DNA from 2 places in the Anaerobacillus sp. 63XJN7_4_ISO-PGPR-S23-413 genome. Region 1 is predicted to be linked to the other one. Evidence: riboswitches for the same ligand, from Rfam matches in the RefSeq annotation. Region 1 holds a riboswitch; the other holds the start of a gene.
The links. A riboswitch is a leader RNA that binds a small molecule or an ion and turns the genes downstream of it on or off. The one in region 1 is predicted to bind FMN.
Positions count from the first base shown of each region.

Region 1 (8,563 bases):
GTTATAGTAATCAATAATTGTTGATAGATCTAGTGGAACAGAAGAGGTTGTTTCCTTAGCAAGGTAGCTGTTCACCCCTGATTTGAATTCGTGGAGAAGGACCTGGTAGTCTCTCTCTAACGCTTCCTGATATGGACTTATTTCTTTCACTTCTACAATAGAGCAACCTATCGTTTTAAGATCTTCCATGGCTTTAGCCAATTGTTCTTGTTCTTCCTGATGCATCGCATCATAATAGCCTTTTTTAACGACACCTATTCTTAAATTCTCAAGTAATGTAGGGAAGAGATATGGCGTATAATCATGGTACTCAGGTACAAAATGCGTCGCTTGATCTTGTGAATCCTTTCCTGATAACACACCGAGAAGGATTGCAGCATCAGTGACATTGCGTGTCATTGGGCCAGCGGTATCCTGTGAATAAGAAATAGGAATAATTCCAGTCCGGCTAATAGATCCCACGGTTGGTTTTATACCAACACCAGCATTAGAGCTTGATGGGCTAAGAATAGAGCCATTTGTTTCTGTTCCTACAGCAGCCGTAGCGAAATGACAGGCAACAGCTACAGCAGAACCAGAGCTCGATCCTCCGACGTCAAGTGTTCCAGGCCCATAGGGATTAAAGACTTGACCGCCTCTTGAACTAAATCCATTAGGCATTGTTTCACTCATGAAATTAGCCCATTCGGTCATATTGGTTTTCCCGAGAATCACAGCACCAGCGTGGCGAAGATTTTTTACTAGAAAAGCGTCATTTTTGCCATAAGAAGAAGCTAATGCCATAGAACCTGCACTTGTATGCATGTGGTCATCGGTGTTGATGTTATCTTTGAGCAGGATTGGGATTCCGTGTAATGGACTTCTGGGTCCATTTTGTTTGCGTTCACGATCAAGAGATTCTGCAATAAAAAGGGCGTCAGGATTGATTTCTAGTATAGCGTTTACTCGTGGATTATAATTTGCGATTTGTTCAAGATAGTACTGTACGAGCTGGAGAGAAGTAAGGTTGTCTTCTAACATTGCTTGCTGAAGATCAAGGATCGTTGATTTTTCTAACCATTCTAATGACAGCATATAGTATCCCCCATGAGAATCCTTTTTGTAACTATTTCAACAAAAATTGGTAAAATCCTTTTGCAATAGTCAGTTCTTGAGCGTTCGTTTTCAATTCACATAAAAAACCCGAATCTCTTTGTAAGATTCGGGTTTTGATATTTATGCAACTCTCGTTTGACGAGCAAACCAAGGTTTTAATTTTATAAAGAAGGCAACGAATATACTTGCTATAATAGCGCCTTTTACAAGGTTGAATGGTGTAATTCCTGTTAATACGAGAGCCTGACGAGCTGATGAAGACATTTCTTCAAAGCCCATAAACCACGTATATGCTGGAAGAATAATTAAATAGTTCAACAGTCCCATCACTGCCGACATTAGAATCGTTCCGAGCGTCAATCCCAGTGCTAACCCTTTCTGAGTTTGATTAAATTTACGGAAGATTAAAGAAGTTGGTACGATCAAGAAAACTCCTGCAATGAAGTTTGATATTTGACCAATTGGTACTCCGGTGAAGCTTCCTTGAATTCCAAAGTGAATGAAATTCTTAATCGCTTCTACAAGTATCCCAGCAACTGGACCATACAGAATGGCAACAAATAGTGCTGGAATTTCACTGAAGTCTATTTGTAGAAAAACAGGAAATCCAGGCAGTGGAAAATCTAAAAGCATTAACAAGTAAGAAATACTGCTGAACATCGCAACGACAATCATACGTTGCGTTTTTGAAACACTTTTCATTTTGACATTGCTCCCTTTTTTTCGAACCACCGAAAAAGGAGATGTGGCCCCAGTGCACACAAAAAACCATGAGTATGGGGCTCATGGTTACGGCATGGGGAAATAAGCAAGCTTCTGTTATAATTCAAAGAAAGCTTACTACTCCACCATCTTCTCCCATCCAGACTATACTGTCGGCTCTGGAATCACACCAGATCCTGCCCAAATTACAGGCTCGCGGGCTTGAGGAATTACTTATCCTTCACCGCCGGTCGGGAATTACACCCTGCCCCGAAGATAGTTCGTTATAATATTTACAAGTTCATTATACAGCGAAAGTAGCGATATCTCAATGAAAACATCTTGAACATATGCTATTTTGTGATAACGCTTTCTTTTTAGGGGGGGCTAGCAGAGACATAAACTTAAAAGCTCTCCATCTTTGAAGAGGGAGAGCTTAAAATAAAGCGCTATTATTTTTTCTCAGAGAGCCACGTTGCGACCTTTTCAGCGTCTCCACCTTGGATGACACCAGCAGGCATACCGCCGCCTTTACCATTCTTAATTATTTCTAGAATTTCATCTTTTGAATACTTGCCACCTACTGCTTCAAGAGCAGGACCAGCACCGCCTCCAAGGTTTTCACCATGACATGACGCGCAGTTTTGAGAGAAGATTTTCTCGGCTTCTCCTCCAGCTGAATCTCCACCGCCTTCTTCAGACTGTTCACTATGGCCGGCTTCATTTCCACCAGCATGTTCTTCGGTTGTGGATAGCCAGTATGTAAAGCCTACAACCATAACTAGGAACAAAATTATTGCAGTAATATATGCGGATGATTTTCCCATTCTGTTCACCTCCTGTATCCTCATCTTTATCATACTTTTCAAACATTCAATTATCAAATATATTTTGCTTATTTCTTCCTGAATTATGTATGCGTTTCTATGATCACTAGTGAAAAAATCTTCTATTTTGGGGTGCGGATTCATAGACATAGAGTATGACGTTTAAGGAGCGGGGGGACAGGAAATGAAGAGCAGCTCACGCATGCTGTTTAGTGATACAAGCAGTAGACAAATTAGGTTTGTTTCTTTCTTTTCAATTGTAGGACTTATTCTCCTGTTTATTGTAGCAGGAATGATTTCCTCATCAGAAACGAAGTATCAACTCTCCTCTTCTGTGTTACATGATTGGATTACAAGTTTCTCGACTGAAGCTCTCGTTTATGGAATGGGGACGGAAAACCATTACTTGACTCAAGTACTACCAGAGGAAAGTGAGCCGCCAGCGCTGTCCTTAGTTGCCTTTCAGTTTATTACGAGTGTGAAACCCGGGGATATACGTAGTCTTTTGGGTGGGGAGCTACCAGGGTTTGCATTATATGATGCTAAAATCCACGTAGCCGGTGAAGGGACGAATTTCACTAATCTCCCTATTGAATCAACTCCTGCATTAGATGAATTGTTAAAAGAACGTGAAGTTCCAACTGAAAAATTACAGATAAATGATTCCAAGGATCAAGTAACACCTCCTCTTCAAACAACAAATGGCCGAAAAGTAGCTTTTATTTATCACTCTCATAGTTATGAATCATATCTGCCATTACTAGGACTTGAAGGTAACAAAAATGCTAATCTTGCAAACGATGGAAAAACGAACATTACGTTAGTAGGTAAGATGCTTGGAGAAGAACTGGCTGAGAGAGGGATTGGAGCAAAAGTAGATGACTCAAATATAGGCGTGCTTTTAAATGAAAAAGGTTGGGAACACGGTAAAGCATATGATGTGTCCAGAACAATCGTACAATCGGCTGTGGCAGGAAATGATGATTTTAATTTGTTTATTGATATTCATCGAGACTCCTTAAGAGAAAAAGATACGACAGTGACAATTAACAATGAGGAATATGCTCGTACGGTCTTTGTTATTGGAGAAGAGAATCCAAATTACGAGAAAAATTTAGCACTTGCAAAAGACTTACATGAAGAGTTAAAGGTCAAATATCCTGGGCTTAGCAGGGGAGTTATTGGTAAAAAAGGCCAGGGGGTAGACGGTATCTACAACCAGGACATATCTCCTAACGCTATGTTAATTGAAATAGGAGGCGTAGATAATAACCTCGAACAGCTGAGTCGAACAGTTAAAGCGATTGCGGATGTCGTTAGTGAACACTACTGGAATACCCAAAAAGTAAATAATTAAAAAGAAGAGCGCTGGGAACATTCCCAGCGCTCTTTACACGGTCTCTTTGTTTAGTGTTAATATGCTCGTCGCAATTCCAACTGCAAATATAGTGATAGCTGAATAAAGCGTAGCATTCCATCCAATCGTCTTTGAACCGATAATAATAACAATCCCATCGATGAGAAAGATAATGATACCAATATTCAATGACAGGACACGGGAGATGAATTGAGCAAGCAGATCTGTTCCACCGGTGCTTGTATCATATCTCAACATAATACCAATGCCTGATCCAACAAAAAAGCCGCCAAGGACAGCGCTAGTAAGGATAGGAAATGTAAACGTATATCGAAGGGGGGAGAGAATATCAATAAAAAAGGAAGAAAGTAATAAACCGTGAAGGCTATTGTAGAAGTAAGGCCGAAAGTATAGAAACGCAATAATATAGAGAGGTACACTTAAACAAATAATGGTAAATCCTGTTTGATAGCCCCAAATGTACTTGATAATGAGGCCAATTCCGATCATTCCTCCATCGATGAGATGGTTCGGTACAAGAAAAGCGTTAATACCTGCACCAACTAGGATGCTTCCAGATATTACTGCGGCGATTTTTTGATACATATCATACTCACCTGCTTGGATGTGGTTGTACCATATTTATGTATGAATGAATGACTTCATAACGGATTTCTCTTAAATGATATGAAAACTTGTTTCTTCGGAGAGACATAGATGAAAGTTGGAGGATTTTATGAAAAGGTAAAGATCGAGAAATTGAATAAGCTTCCGATTAATCCTCGTCTAATTATTCGTGGCATTAAGAAGTACTAAGGAAACCTTGCTATTATGACAACAATTATTTCAATGGCTCACTATCTGTGACTAGAAGCATTTGCTCAAGGGGTAGAAACGGAAACGCAGCTACGTACTTTGCAGGATTTAAATTGTTATGAAGTATAAAGGTATGACTATTTAAACCTCTCTCGGTGGAGGGGGAGAAGAGTATATAAAAAGTTAAATTAAGTAAGTTTTTTCTTTTTCTACATTCATAAAGGTGGAAACTAGTTCGAAATTTTTTACAAGTAGATAGAATTAAGTACAAAAAGTAGGGTAGAAATGCTAACATCGGAGAAATGTTGTTTTAATCAAATATAGTACCATTGGTAGATAAATAATAAATCATCACTTGCTAGACAGGCCATTGGTCTGTCTTATTTTCATTTCACAACCCATTTATGTAATATATTTACAATTCGTAATGAGCACAAGAAAATTATACCACGTAGATTACGAAGTTGTTATTGGGAAATTCAAAGTGAAATAACAACGTATAAACTCATGTTTTCCTCTATATTTCCCAATACAAACATTAAGAATTCTGTGATAATCTACAAATGTACCAAAAATTCTCACTATTCTGAAACGGAGGAAATGAAATGAAAAAAGGAATTGCCGTTGTACTTGCGACAGGTCTTGCGTTTGGTTCTGCTCTCCCGTCTGCTTCTGCTGCTTCTTCTAACAACTTAAATGCGGAGCAGAAACAAGCCTTAGAAAAAATGGAAATTGTAAAACAGGATTGGGAAAATGATCGTAAGGTTCCTTCATTCCTTTCTGGTAAACTATCAGAAAAGAATGTGAAAACAGAGAAAGCTGTGAAATCATATCTTAAGTCAAACGAATCTCTCTTCAAAGTGAAAACGAAAGATTTGAAACTAGTGAATGAAACGACAGATGAGCTTGGAATGACACACTATGAATATGTTCAAACAGTAAAGGGTGTTCAGATCGACGGAGCAAAATTCATCGTACATACGGATGAAAAAGGCGAAGTTACAGCAGTAAATGGAGACCTTCATCCAGAAGCATCTAAGAATTATAAAGGAAGTTCAGATGTAAAGCTCTCTGATAAAGAAGCACTTAAAAAAGCATGGGATCACATTGATGTAAAGCCACAGAACGTTGTGAGTGATGAACCAAGCTTTGTAAGAAAATCTGATGCTTTTGATATGGTAGAAAAAAGTGAGAAAGTTGTATATGAGAAAGATAACAAGTACTACCTAACTTATAAAGTACAGCTTCAATTCATCGATCCGTATCCTGCAAACTGGCAAGTTTATGTGGATGCTCGCGATGGATCGATCGTAGATGCATATAATGCAGTGGCTGATGGAGCAGAAACAGGATACGGGTATGGCATCCTTGGCAACTATAAGTCCCTCAACACGTATTATTCAAATGGCACATACTACCTTTATGACACGACGAAGGCAATGAGCGGTGTGATTGAAACAAGAACAGCTAATAACGGAACATCCCTTCCAGGAAGCTATGCGGTAGATAGCAACAATGCGTTTACGTCTAGTTCTCAAGGTGCAGAAGTGGATGCTCATTACAATGCTGGTGTTGTGTATGACTACTACAAGAATACCCATAACCGCAATAGCTTTAATAACAATGGAGCCACGATCCGTTCAACTGTTCACTATGGATCAAATTACAACAATGCGTTCTGGAATGGCTCACAAATGGTTTACGGTGATGGAGATGGATCAGTATTCGCTCCGCTATCAGGTGCACTTGATGTAGTGGCACATGAAATTACTCACGCCGTTACGGAAAGAACAGCTGGACTTCAATATCAGAACCAATCAGGGGCTCTTAATGAATCTATGTCGGACGTATTTGGCTACTTCGTTGAGCCAGGAGACTTCCTAATGGGTGAAGATGTCTATACACCTAACAAGGCAGGAGATGCGTTAAGAAGCTTATCTAACCCTGAAGCGTATGGACAACCATCTCATATGGATGACTATTATTATACGTCTTCTGATAATGGAGGAGTTCATACGAACAGTGGAATTCCTAACAAAGCTGCATACTTAACAATTCAAAGCATTGGCAAAGCCAAGGCTGAGAAAGTTTACTATCGCGCACTAAGTGTCTATTTAACGCCTACAAGCAACTTTAGTTCAGCCCGTTCAGCGCTACTTCAAGCGACATCAGATCTATATGGTACAGGTACAACATACAATGCTGTTGCAAGCGCCTGGAATCAAGTTGGCGTAAATTAAAGTTAGAGAAGGAAGAGTTCAAACATTGAACTCTTCCTTTTTTTGTTACGTTCAAGCCAACGAACATGAGCACTTTAGGCAACAGTGAATTTTCGAGCATGATTCATAAAGTGGAGGAGATAGTAAAGAAGGTAGAGATCAGGTATGCTTTTGCATTGTTTTGATCACCGCATGTTTATGAAACAGAAGTAAAAGGAATTTTCCAATACTGTGGGATATTGGTTATAATGAGAAGATACTTACGATCGGAGGCTCTATATGGAACATTTAGATATGCATCATATTTTTGAACTTGGACTTATCCTTACTATGATTGCAGCGGGTATTACAGCGATAGCTAAGAAACTGAAGCAGCCTTATCCGATTGCCCTTGTGATTATTGGCACATTAATCGGCTTGTTTAACATTCCCGTACTTGAACCGCTTAAAATGTTCATTACGGAGGGTGACGTTTTTAATTTTGTTATTTTAACGATTTTCCTTCCTGCGCTTCTAGGTGAAGCTGCGCTAAAATTGCCTTTCTCCCATTTAAATCAAAACAAAAAGCCGATCATCGCCCTGGCTTTTGGGGGAACCTTCCTTTCCTTTCTAGTGATTGGGTTCTCAACACACTTTCTTCTTGGATTATCAATTCCAGTGTCGTTCGTCTTTGCTGCATTAATGAGTGCAACAGACCCTGTTAGTGTATTATCGATTTTTAAAAGTATGGGGGTAAACCACAAACTCTCTACAGTAATTGAGGGAGAGAGCCTATTTAATGACGGGCTTGCAGTTGTTTTATTTAAAATATCAGCTTTCTCACTTTTAGCTTATCTTGATATGGGCTGGGGAGGCTTAACGAGCGGTGCGTTTGAATTCATAAAAGTTGTTGCTGGTGGATTGCTTGTCGGTGGAGGATTAGGATATGCGATTTCAATCCTTACAAAGTACTTTGATGATTATCCACTTGAAATTATTTTTAGTATCCTCCTTTTCTATGGATCCTATTTAACTGCAGAAAGTATCCATGTTTCCGGGGTTATTGCAGTAGTTGTAGCAGCTTTAACGTTTGGTAATTTTGGTTCGAAAGTTGGAATGAGTCCAACAACAAGATTAAACATTAACAACTTTTGGGATGTTGCCGCTTTATTAGCAAATTCCATTGTTTTCTTAATGGTTGGTCTTGAAATTACTCGAATTAATTTCGCTGATCAGTGGGGTACGATAGGACTTGCGCTCTTAATTGTTCTAATAGGTAGAAGTATTGCAGTCTATGGAAGCACCTTACTTGTTAAAGGACTTCCATGGTCATGGAGACATGTCCTTAATTGGGGCGGTCTAAAAGGATCGTTATCGATAGCACTAGTCCTTAGTCTTCCGGGAGATTTTGCAGGACGAGACACCGTCTTGATCCTTACATTTAGTATTGTTTTATTTTCATTAGTCGTACAAGGTCTAACGATTAAACCACTAATTAGCTACTTCGGTTTAAGAGCGAAGCATAGTGGGTCGAAAGAGTATGAAGACATCGTCGCGAATTTGCATCG
Region 1 is NZ_CM149688.1:672,785-681,347, forward strand. Features, by position in the region: gene AC0VYO_RS03735 (amidase family protein) at 1-1,074, opposite strand, end outside; gene AC0VYO_RS03740 (ECF transporter S component) at 1,216-1,797, opposite strand; FMN riboswitch at 1,942-2,079, opposite strand; gene AC0VYO_RS03745 (c-type cytochrome) at 2,250-2,576, opposite strand; gene spoIIP (stage II sporulation protein P) at 2,809-3,981, shown strand; gene AC0VYO_RS03755 (YitT family protein) at 4,015-4,587, opposite strand; gene AC0VYO_RS03760 (M4 family metallopeptidase) at 5,403-7,037, shown strand; gene AC0VYO_RS03765 (cation:proton antiporter) at 7,296-8,563, shown strand, end outside.

Region 2 (8,563 bases), 1.8 Mb from region 1:
TTGTATCCGGTGGAGAGCTTTATACTGCTTTGAAGGCAGGTTTCCCCGTGGAGCGTATTCATTTTCATGGAAATAACAAAAGTGAATCTGAAATTAGAATGGCGCTTGATGCAGAAATAGGTTGCTTCGTTGTTGATAATTTTTACGAATTATCTCTCCTTGAGCAAATTGCAGAAGAAAAAAATGTGAAAGCTAATGTGCTGTTGCGTATAACACCAGGTATTGAAGCACATACGCATGATTATATTTTAACAGGCCAAGAAGATTCTAAATTTGGTTTTGATTTACAGAGTGGTCAGGTAGAACGCGCGATATTGGATGTAACAAAAATGAGTGCTGTTCATCTTCTTGGACTTCATTGTCATATAGGCTCACAAATTTTTGAAACAAATGGTTTTGTAATGGCTATTGAAAAGATTTATAGCTATCTTACAACATGGTATGATGCCTATGGTTTTGAGCCTGAAGTCCTTAACCTTGGTGGAGGATTTGGAATCCGATATACGAGTGAAGATCACCCATTACCAGTAGGGAACTACATCGAAGCTATGATTGAAACAATCAGAAATCAGGTAACAGGGCAAATGAACATGCCTGAGATCTGGATTGAACCTGGTCGTTCACTAGTAGGAGAAGCTGGAATGACGTTATATACGGTTGGTTCACACAAAAATGTTCCAGAGTTGCGACATTACCTCGCTGTAGATGGAGGGATGACGGATAATTTACGCCCTGCTCTCTATCAGGCAAAATATGAAGCCACAATAGCAAATCGAATGAATGAAGCAAAAGACCACCTATACTCTGTAGCAGGAAAGTGTTGTGAATCAGGTGATATGTTAATTTGGGATTGCCAGTTACAGCGAGCGATTGCTGGTGATACGATGGCTGTTTTTTCAACGGGGGCATATGGTTATTCCATGGCAAATAACTACAATAGATTACCAAGACCAGCTGTTGTCTTTGTTGAAAATGGTGAGGCCAACCTTGTTGTTGAGAGAGAGTCATACGAGGATTTAGTTCGACATGATTTGCCATTAAAACAAGCGATTATATCAAAATAATAGTTGAAAAGCATAAATGATATGGAACAGCTTCAGTCTGTGCTATAATGAAAGAGCTTTTAAGAAAATTGTTAGTGCAGGAGGATTTATTTATGAAAAAAGGAACAATTGCATTTGAAAATGGAGAAGTTATTGAAATTGAATTTTATCCAGAAGCAGCACCTAACACTGTTGCTAACTTTGAGAAGCTTGCAAATGAAGGTTTCTACAACGGTGTGAATTTTCACCGTGTAATCCCTGGTTTTGTTGCTCAAGGTGGAGATCCTACAGGTTCTGGAATGGGTGGACCAGGATATACAATTGACTGTGAAACAGAAGGTAACCCTCATAAGCACGTAGCAGGCTCATTGTCTATGGCACATGCTGGTAAAAACACGGGCGGCAGTCAGTTTTTCCTAGTTCATGAACCTCAGCCTCATCTAGACGGCGTTCATACCGTTTTTGGTCAAGTAACAGAAGGAATGGATACGGTCCTTCGCGTTAAACAGGGTGACGTAATGAAAGAAGTAAAAGTCTGGGACGAAGAATAGATCAGACTCTTAAAAACTTAATACTTTCCTTCGGGGTCGGGTGAAAATCCCAACCGGCGGTGATGACTAGCTTATGCTAGCTAAGTCCGTGACCCGGTTGCGTAAGCAAACGGTGGATCTGGTGAGAAACCAGAACCGACAGTATAGTCTGGATGGGAGAAGGAATAAAAGTGACCAATTTCCTTTTGAATCATAGATTCAAAAGGCTTATTTGGCATATACTTTTGCCTCCCGGGACAGCTGTGTTTTGGGAGGCTTTTTTTGTTCTCCTTCTCAACCAATAATGGAGAGTGGAACAGGAGTAAATACGATGAATCATACGGATTTTATGAAAACAGCGATCGATTTAGCTAGAAGTACGATAGGTCAAACGCGTCCGAATCCCTCCGTAGGAGCTGTCATTGTTAATAGTGGGCGTATCGTAGGGATGGGAGCTCATTTAAAGGCTGGAGAAGGCCATGCCGAAATTCAAGCACTCAAGATGGCGGGCAATCGAGCAAGTGGGAGTACTGCCTATGTGACACTAGAGCCATGTAGTCATCATGGAAAGACGCCTCCTTGTGCTGATGCTTTAATTCAAGCAGGAGTCAAAGAGGTATTTATTGCAAGTCAAGATCCGAATCCCCTGGTCGCAGGAAATGGTGTGACTAAACTAAAGAAAGCAGGCATAGCTGTCCATATTGGGCTTATGGAAGAAGAAGCCTTACAGCTAAACCGGATGTTTTTCCATTACATTACACAAAAAAGACCATTTGTAACGTTGAAAGCTGCTACAACGCTTGATGGCAAAATAGCAACTCATTCAGGTGATAGTAAATGGATTACGGGGGAAGACTCGAGAAAAGATGTTCATGCCTATCGTCATCAACATGATGCCATTCTTGTAGGTATTGGAACCGTCCTCTCTGATGACCCATCACTAACGACTCGTTTCGGTGAAGGGCTATCGCCGATTAGAATCGTGTTAGATCGTCAATTGAGGATGCCTTCTGACGCTAAAGTAATAAGTGATGAGAATGCAGAAACATGGATCATTACAACAAAACGAGCTGCGCTAAAAAATAAGCGATCTTTCCCAAAACATGTCCAAATCATCGCTGTCACAGATCCACTGCTCCCAATGGATAAAGTTCTTGACCTTTTAGGGGAACGAGAAATTACATCAGTATTTGTTGAAGGTGGTTCAGAAATACACGGTAGCTTTCTTGAATCACGCTCTTTTCAACAAGTTATTACATACATTGCGCCGAAGCTAATTGGTGGGAGTCAATCTCCTACGGCTTTCGGAGGTGCAGGTTTTAAAACGATGAATGAAGCGATCGATTTACAAGTGGATAGCGTAGAACAAATTGGAAATGATATTCGAATTATTTCATCAAGGAGGCTTTCTTAATGTTTACAGGTATTGTGGAAGAAATCGGAAGAGTTGAAAGTGTTCAACAATCAGGAGAATCCATTGCAATGCAAATTGCGGCGTCGACTATTTTAAAAGACGTTCATTTAGGAGATAGCATTTCGATAAACGGCGTGTGCTTAACTGTTACGACGTATACAGACTCTTCTTTTACCGTAGATATTATGCCTGAAACATTTCGTGCAAGCAGTCTTCGTCAGCTAGGGCCAAACTCATCGGTGAATCTTGAGAGAGCTATGTCCGCAAATGGACGCTTTGGTGGTCATTTTGTTTCTGGACATGTTGATGGTGTGGGGAAAATTACTCGTGTAGAACAAATCGATAATGCTGTTTATTATGACATCTCGATTCCGCGAAACCTTTTAATTTACTTTATTGAAAAAGGCTCAGTTTCTGTTGATGGTACTAGTCTTACGGTCTTTGGAATAGGGGAGCACTCTCTTACTATATCTCTTATTCCCCATACCGTAGAGGAAACGGTGCTTGGGAGAAAAAGAGTGGGAGATACAGTGAATATAGAATGCGATATGCTTGGTAAATACATTATGAAGTACTTGGAGCAAAGAAGCGGTTCAAAACCCGAACCTACTGCTTCACTTGGGAGTCAGTTTTTTGAAGATCATGGATTTAAATAATGGTACTATCAGGAGGGTCATCGTATATGTTCCATACAATAGAAGAAGCGATTTATGATTTAATGCAAGGCCGGGTGGTGATCGTTTGTGATGATGAAGACAGGGAGAATGAAGGGGATTTTATCGCTTTAGCCGATAAAGTCACACCTGAAACAATCAATTTCATGATTACAAAAGGAAGAGGCCTTGTTTGCACGCCGATTACGGAAGAGCGTGCAAATGAACTGAAGTTGAGTCCAATGGTAGATCATAACACAGATTCTCATGGTACAGCGTTTACAGTGAGTGTCGACCACAAAAGTACAACTACAGGAATTTCGGCAGCTGAAAGAGCATCTACAATTCAATACTTAATTAACCCGGATGCTAAACCTTCAGACTTTAATCGACCAGGTCATATTTTCCCATTGATTGCTAAGGATGGAGGGGTCCTTAGAAGAGCAGGTCATACGGAAGCGGCAGTCGATTTGGCACGACTCTCTGGCTCTGCCCCGGCTGGTGTTATTTGTGAAATTATGAAAGAAGACGGTGAAATGGCGCGCGTTCCTGATCTAAAGGAAATTGCTGAAGAGTATGATTTGAAAATGATTACGATTAAAGATCTGATCCAATATCGTAACCGTAAAGATGTTCTTGTTCGAAAAGAAGTAGAAATAGAACTTCCGACTGAGTTTGGTTCTTTTAGAGCGGTAGGGTATTCGAACATTCTTGATCAGAAAGAGCACGTAGCTTTGATTAAAGGAGAAATCTTACCAGATCAACCAACTCTTGTGCGAGTTCACTCTGAATGCTTAACTGGTGATGTGTTTGGATCTTTTCGATGTGACTGTGGTCCACAACTACATGCTGCATTGGCACAAATTGAAGAGGAAGGTCATGGAGTGCTTTTGTATATGCGCCAGGAAGGAAGAGGTATCGGGCTTCTTAATAAAATGAAAGCCTATAAACTGCAAGAACAGGGCTACGACACAGTTGAAGCGAATGAGAAGCTTGGATTTAAGCCTGATTTAAGGGATTATGGAATAGGGGCACAGATTTTGAGAGACCTTGGTGTTTCTAAAATGAACCTTCTGACAAACAATCCTCGTAAAATAGCTGGGTTAACAGGTTATGGTCTTGAAGTAGCATCTAGGCTACCTCTTCAGATGGCTTCTCGAAAAGAGAATGAAAAGTACCTAAAAACAAAACATAGCAAGCTAGGACACATGCTTCATTTCTAAAAATTTACGTATGAAAATAGGAGGATATTAATAATGGGACAAACATTTGAAGGAAACTTGGTTGGATCTGGGTTAAAAGTGGGTATAGTAGTAGGAAGATTTAATGAATTTATTACAAGTAAGTTACTTGGAGGTGCTGAAGACGCATTGAAGCGTCATGGCTTGTCCGTAGAAAACATTGATGTAGCATGGGTTCCTGGAGCATTTGAAATTCCCTTTGCCGCAAAGAAAATGGTTGAAACGGGAAAATATGATGCAATTGTTACGCTTGGTACGGTTATTCGCGGGGCGACACCACACTTTGATTATGTGTGTGGAGAAGTTTCTAAAGGCGTGGCGAATTTAACGATGCAGACGGGTGTACCTGTTATTTTTGGAGTATTAACCACAAATACCATTGAACAAGCTGTTGAACGTGCAGGTACTAAGGCTGGTAACAAGGGCTGGGATGCTGCAACGGCAGCAATTGAAATGGCTAATTTATCAAAATCATTTGAAGGTTGATTATCAGTTCATTTTTGGCTATGATGAGTATGGTATGCGATGAAGGGCAAAAGAGTTTGGAATCGTAAAGCCAAGAAGAGAGAAAGAAAATGGTTGATTCTTAGGTCTGTGTGATCATTGTCATTATCATGCTAGCTGAGCTTGTTCGTCGAATCATTTTAACATTCTAATTGATTTTAGAATAAGTTATTAAACGGAAAGCCAAGAATTACTTTAATGAGGGATAATCATGCTAATTCGTTATAAGAAAGCTCATGAGAAAATAGCCATGGGGCTATTAAGCTTCATGCCGAACGAAAAAGATATTAAGAAACTGCAACAATCGATTAAAGACTATGAGGATATGGATTCTTTGCAGCTTTTTCTTTGGAAAGAAGAAGATATTATTGGATTGCTCGGAATTGAATGGGTAAACGACAACGAAGTAGAGTTAAAGGATATTAGCGTTAATCCTTCCCATCGCCATCAAGGAATTGGAAAACAAATGGTTGAAGCACTTCGAGAAATGCTAAGTGATGAAATATCTATTAAGGGTAATGAATATACGGGGACATTTTTTGAAAGGTGTCACTTGGAAGAAAATATGAAGTAAGATGCAAAGAAAAGGAACGGCTTAGCCGTTCCTTTTCTGTTGTTTTATTTCAAATTGTTGTTTTCTTTCTTCAATTACATCTGATCGATCACGTCTCGTATGACGATGGATAAGTTCTATATTCGAAAGATCGCTTTTACTACCATAAGTACATTCAAGTTCACGACATCTTTCTTCACAAGCCGTTTGAAGGGTGGAGCTTGTGAGAGGAATATCAAATCCCTGGTATGGAGAGTGAGTGTTGATGAGTTGTAACTCTTTTGATAGGTTTTTAGAAAGTTGATCAATATTTATCGCTAATTTATCGAGTTCTTCACTTTCGCTTTTGGAAATGCGTATGGCATTAGCAATCATTCTCTTTGCCCCTGTGAAATTACCGCGTCGATGGTGGTAGAGGCCAACAGCAATTTGGATAAGACCTACCCAATGAAGTTTACGACTTCCACGCGGATCCTCTTTCCAATGTTCTTCGAGGATTTCATGGCATTCAAAATAATCACGAAGTCCATGGAAATGAGCCAAATAATCAATATAGGCTTTTGAATACATGCTGATTCCTCCATTTCTTTTAGTAGTGTAGCACATGTGTGTTAAATGGATAAAGCGAGTGCTCTTATGGATCAAAATAGCGATCAGTCGTCAGGATGCTATCAAACTGTTAACGATCAATGGAAATCAATTTACGTTAAAAATGAACCGGATGGTTTTCTTGCATTGCTGTAAGCCCCTATTGTAAATGTGATATAATCGGAATACTAGATGGACTTGGATAAAGGAAGATGGAAAATGAAGCAATACAGTGTAAAGGTTGATGCATTTGAAGGTCCATTGGATCTTTTGCTCCACCTTATAAATAAGTACGAAGTGGATATTTATGATATTCCAGTCTCGCAAATTACAGATCAATACTTAACGTTTGTCCATACAATGCAAGAGTTAGAACTTGATGTGGCAAGTGAATATCTTGTTATGGCTGCGACGTTGCTTGCGATAAAAAGCAAAATGCTTCTTCCTCAAAAAGAAGAAGAAATTTTCGAACAGGACCCTGAGTTTGAAGATGATCCCCGTGATGAACTCGTTCAACGTCTTGTTGAGTATCGAAGGTTTAAAGAGGCTGCGAATGATTTAAAGGAAAAAGAAAGTAGTCGAAGCCTTATTTATGCTCGGCCACCTGTGGATACTAGTGAATTTAGTCATGAGGATAGTCAAACCTCCATTGGCGACGTTACATTGTATGATATGCTTGCGGCATTTCAAAAAATGTCCAGACGTGTAAAGGAAAAGAAACCAAAGCGTACACGGATTCAAAGTGAAGATGTTCCTATTGAAGATCGAATGAACGCTATTCGGAACCAGCTACGAGGAAGTGGAAAGACGCGTTTTAGTGATCTTTTTAGTGAAGAGGATCGTGGGCATATGATTGTGACGTTTCTTGCAGTCCTTGAGTTAATGAAAACGAGAGATGTGGCTTGTGAACAAGATAAAAACTTTGGCGAAATTATGATTTTTGAACGAGAAGGGAAGGCATCAGTGTGACAAACGAAGAAATAAAAAGCATTATCGAAAGTCTTCTATTTGTAGTTGGTGATGAAGGGATCACAGTGAAAGATCTTTGTGAAACCATCTCATTGGAAGAAGACACCCTTCTAAGTGCAATAAGTGATTTGCAGGATGAATACAATGAAAAAGATCGCGGTTTTAAAATTAGTTTTATTGGTGGTGGCTATCAGCTCACTACAAATGCTAAAAATGCTCCCTATATCGAAAAACTAGTAGCGACACCAGGTAATCATACTTTATCGCAGGCAGCTCTTGAAACACTTGCGATCGTCGCCTACAAGCAACCAATAACAAGGGTAGAAATAGAAGAAATTCGCGGTGTTAAAACGGATAAGCCTTTACAAACTTTAATGAGTAAATTGCTCATTAAAGAAGCGGGCAGAGCCGAAAAAGCTGGAAGAGCGATTTTATATGGAACAACTAGAGAGTTTCTATTTCATTTTGGTTTAAGCTCAATCAAGGATCTACCCCCTTTACCTGATGGGACAGAAGATAAGGAAGATGAGGAAGCAGACTTGTTTTTTGAGAAGTTTCAGGAAATCTCTGAGTAGATGCTAAGTTCGATCATGATGAAGGAGGACAATCGATGCGGTTAACTCATGTTGCTTTCGAGGAGCTTCAAAAAGATCGTGCAAACTCCCCTGAAGATTCATTCGTTCGTTCTACAATAACGTATGAGGAGAATGGAAAGGTAAAGCGATTTCATGTTTTATATCCTGGTGTTTTTGCAGAAACTGCCATTAAAGAATTTTGGGATTATGAGACCCCCATTCACGAAGCAATCGCACTGAATCTCCTTTCATCTTATCCGAATCGAAAACGTTTGTATATTAGTAGTGAAAATGAGTTTGTTGATCCGCTTAAGAAGGCGGATTTACAAGAGCTTCTCGCGATCATCCATGAGATAAAAACAACAGGTACGTATTTACATTCAAACAAAGAAAAGATGCCTCCATACTGAGGCATCTTTTTTATGCTTTGACTATGTTCGCATATATTGATGTATCATTTTTGGCTCAAATGAGTGAATCTTCCATTCTTTTC
Region 2 is NZ_CM149688.1:2,522,085-2,530,647, reverse strand. Features, by position in the region: gene lysA (diaminopimelate decarboxylase) at 1-1,064, shown strand, start outside; gene AC0VYO_RS13395 (peptidylprolyl isomerase) at 1,157-1,594, shown strand; FMN riboswitch at 1,617-1,762, shown strand; gene ribD (bifunctional diaminohydroxyphosphoribosylaminopyrimidine deaminase/5-amino-6-(5-phosphoribosylamino)uracil reductase RibD) at 1,905-2,987, shown strand; gene ribE (riboflavin synthase) at 2,987-3,643, shown strand; gene AC0VYO_RS13380 (bifunctional 3,4-dihydroxy-2-butanone-4-phosphate synthase/GTP cyclohydrolase II) at 3,670-4,863, shown strand; gene ribH (6,7-dimethyl-8-ribityllumazine synthase) at 4,897-5,367, shown strand; gene AC0VYO_RS13370 (GNAT family N-acetyltransferase) at 5,597-5,959, shown strand; gene AC0VYO_RS13365 (DUF309 domain-containing protein) at 5,981-6,508, opposite strand; gene AC0VYO_RS13360 (hypothetical protein) at 6,554-6,682, shown strand; gene AC0VYO_RS13355 (segregation/condensation protein A) at 6,746-7,495, shown strand; gene scpB (SMC-Scp complex subunit ScpB) at 7,492-8,070, shown strand; gene AC0VYO_RS13345 (hypothetical protein) at 8,106-8,480, shown strand.
Region 2: another riboswitch for FMN. It lies ahead of ribD (bifunctional diaminohydroxyphosphoribosylaminopyrimidine deaminase/5-amino-6-(5-phosphoribosylamino)uracil reductase RibD); the one in region 1 lies ahead of AC0VYO_RS03740 (ECF transporter S component).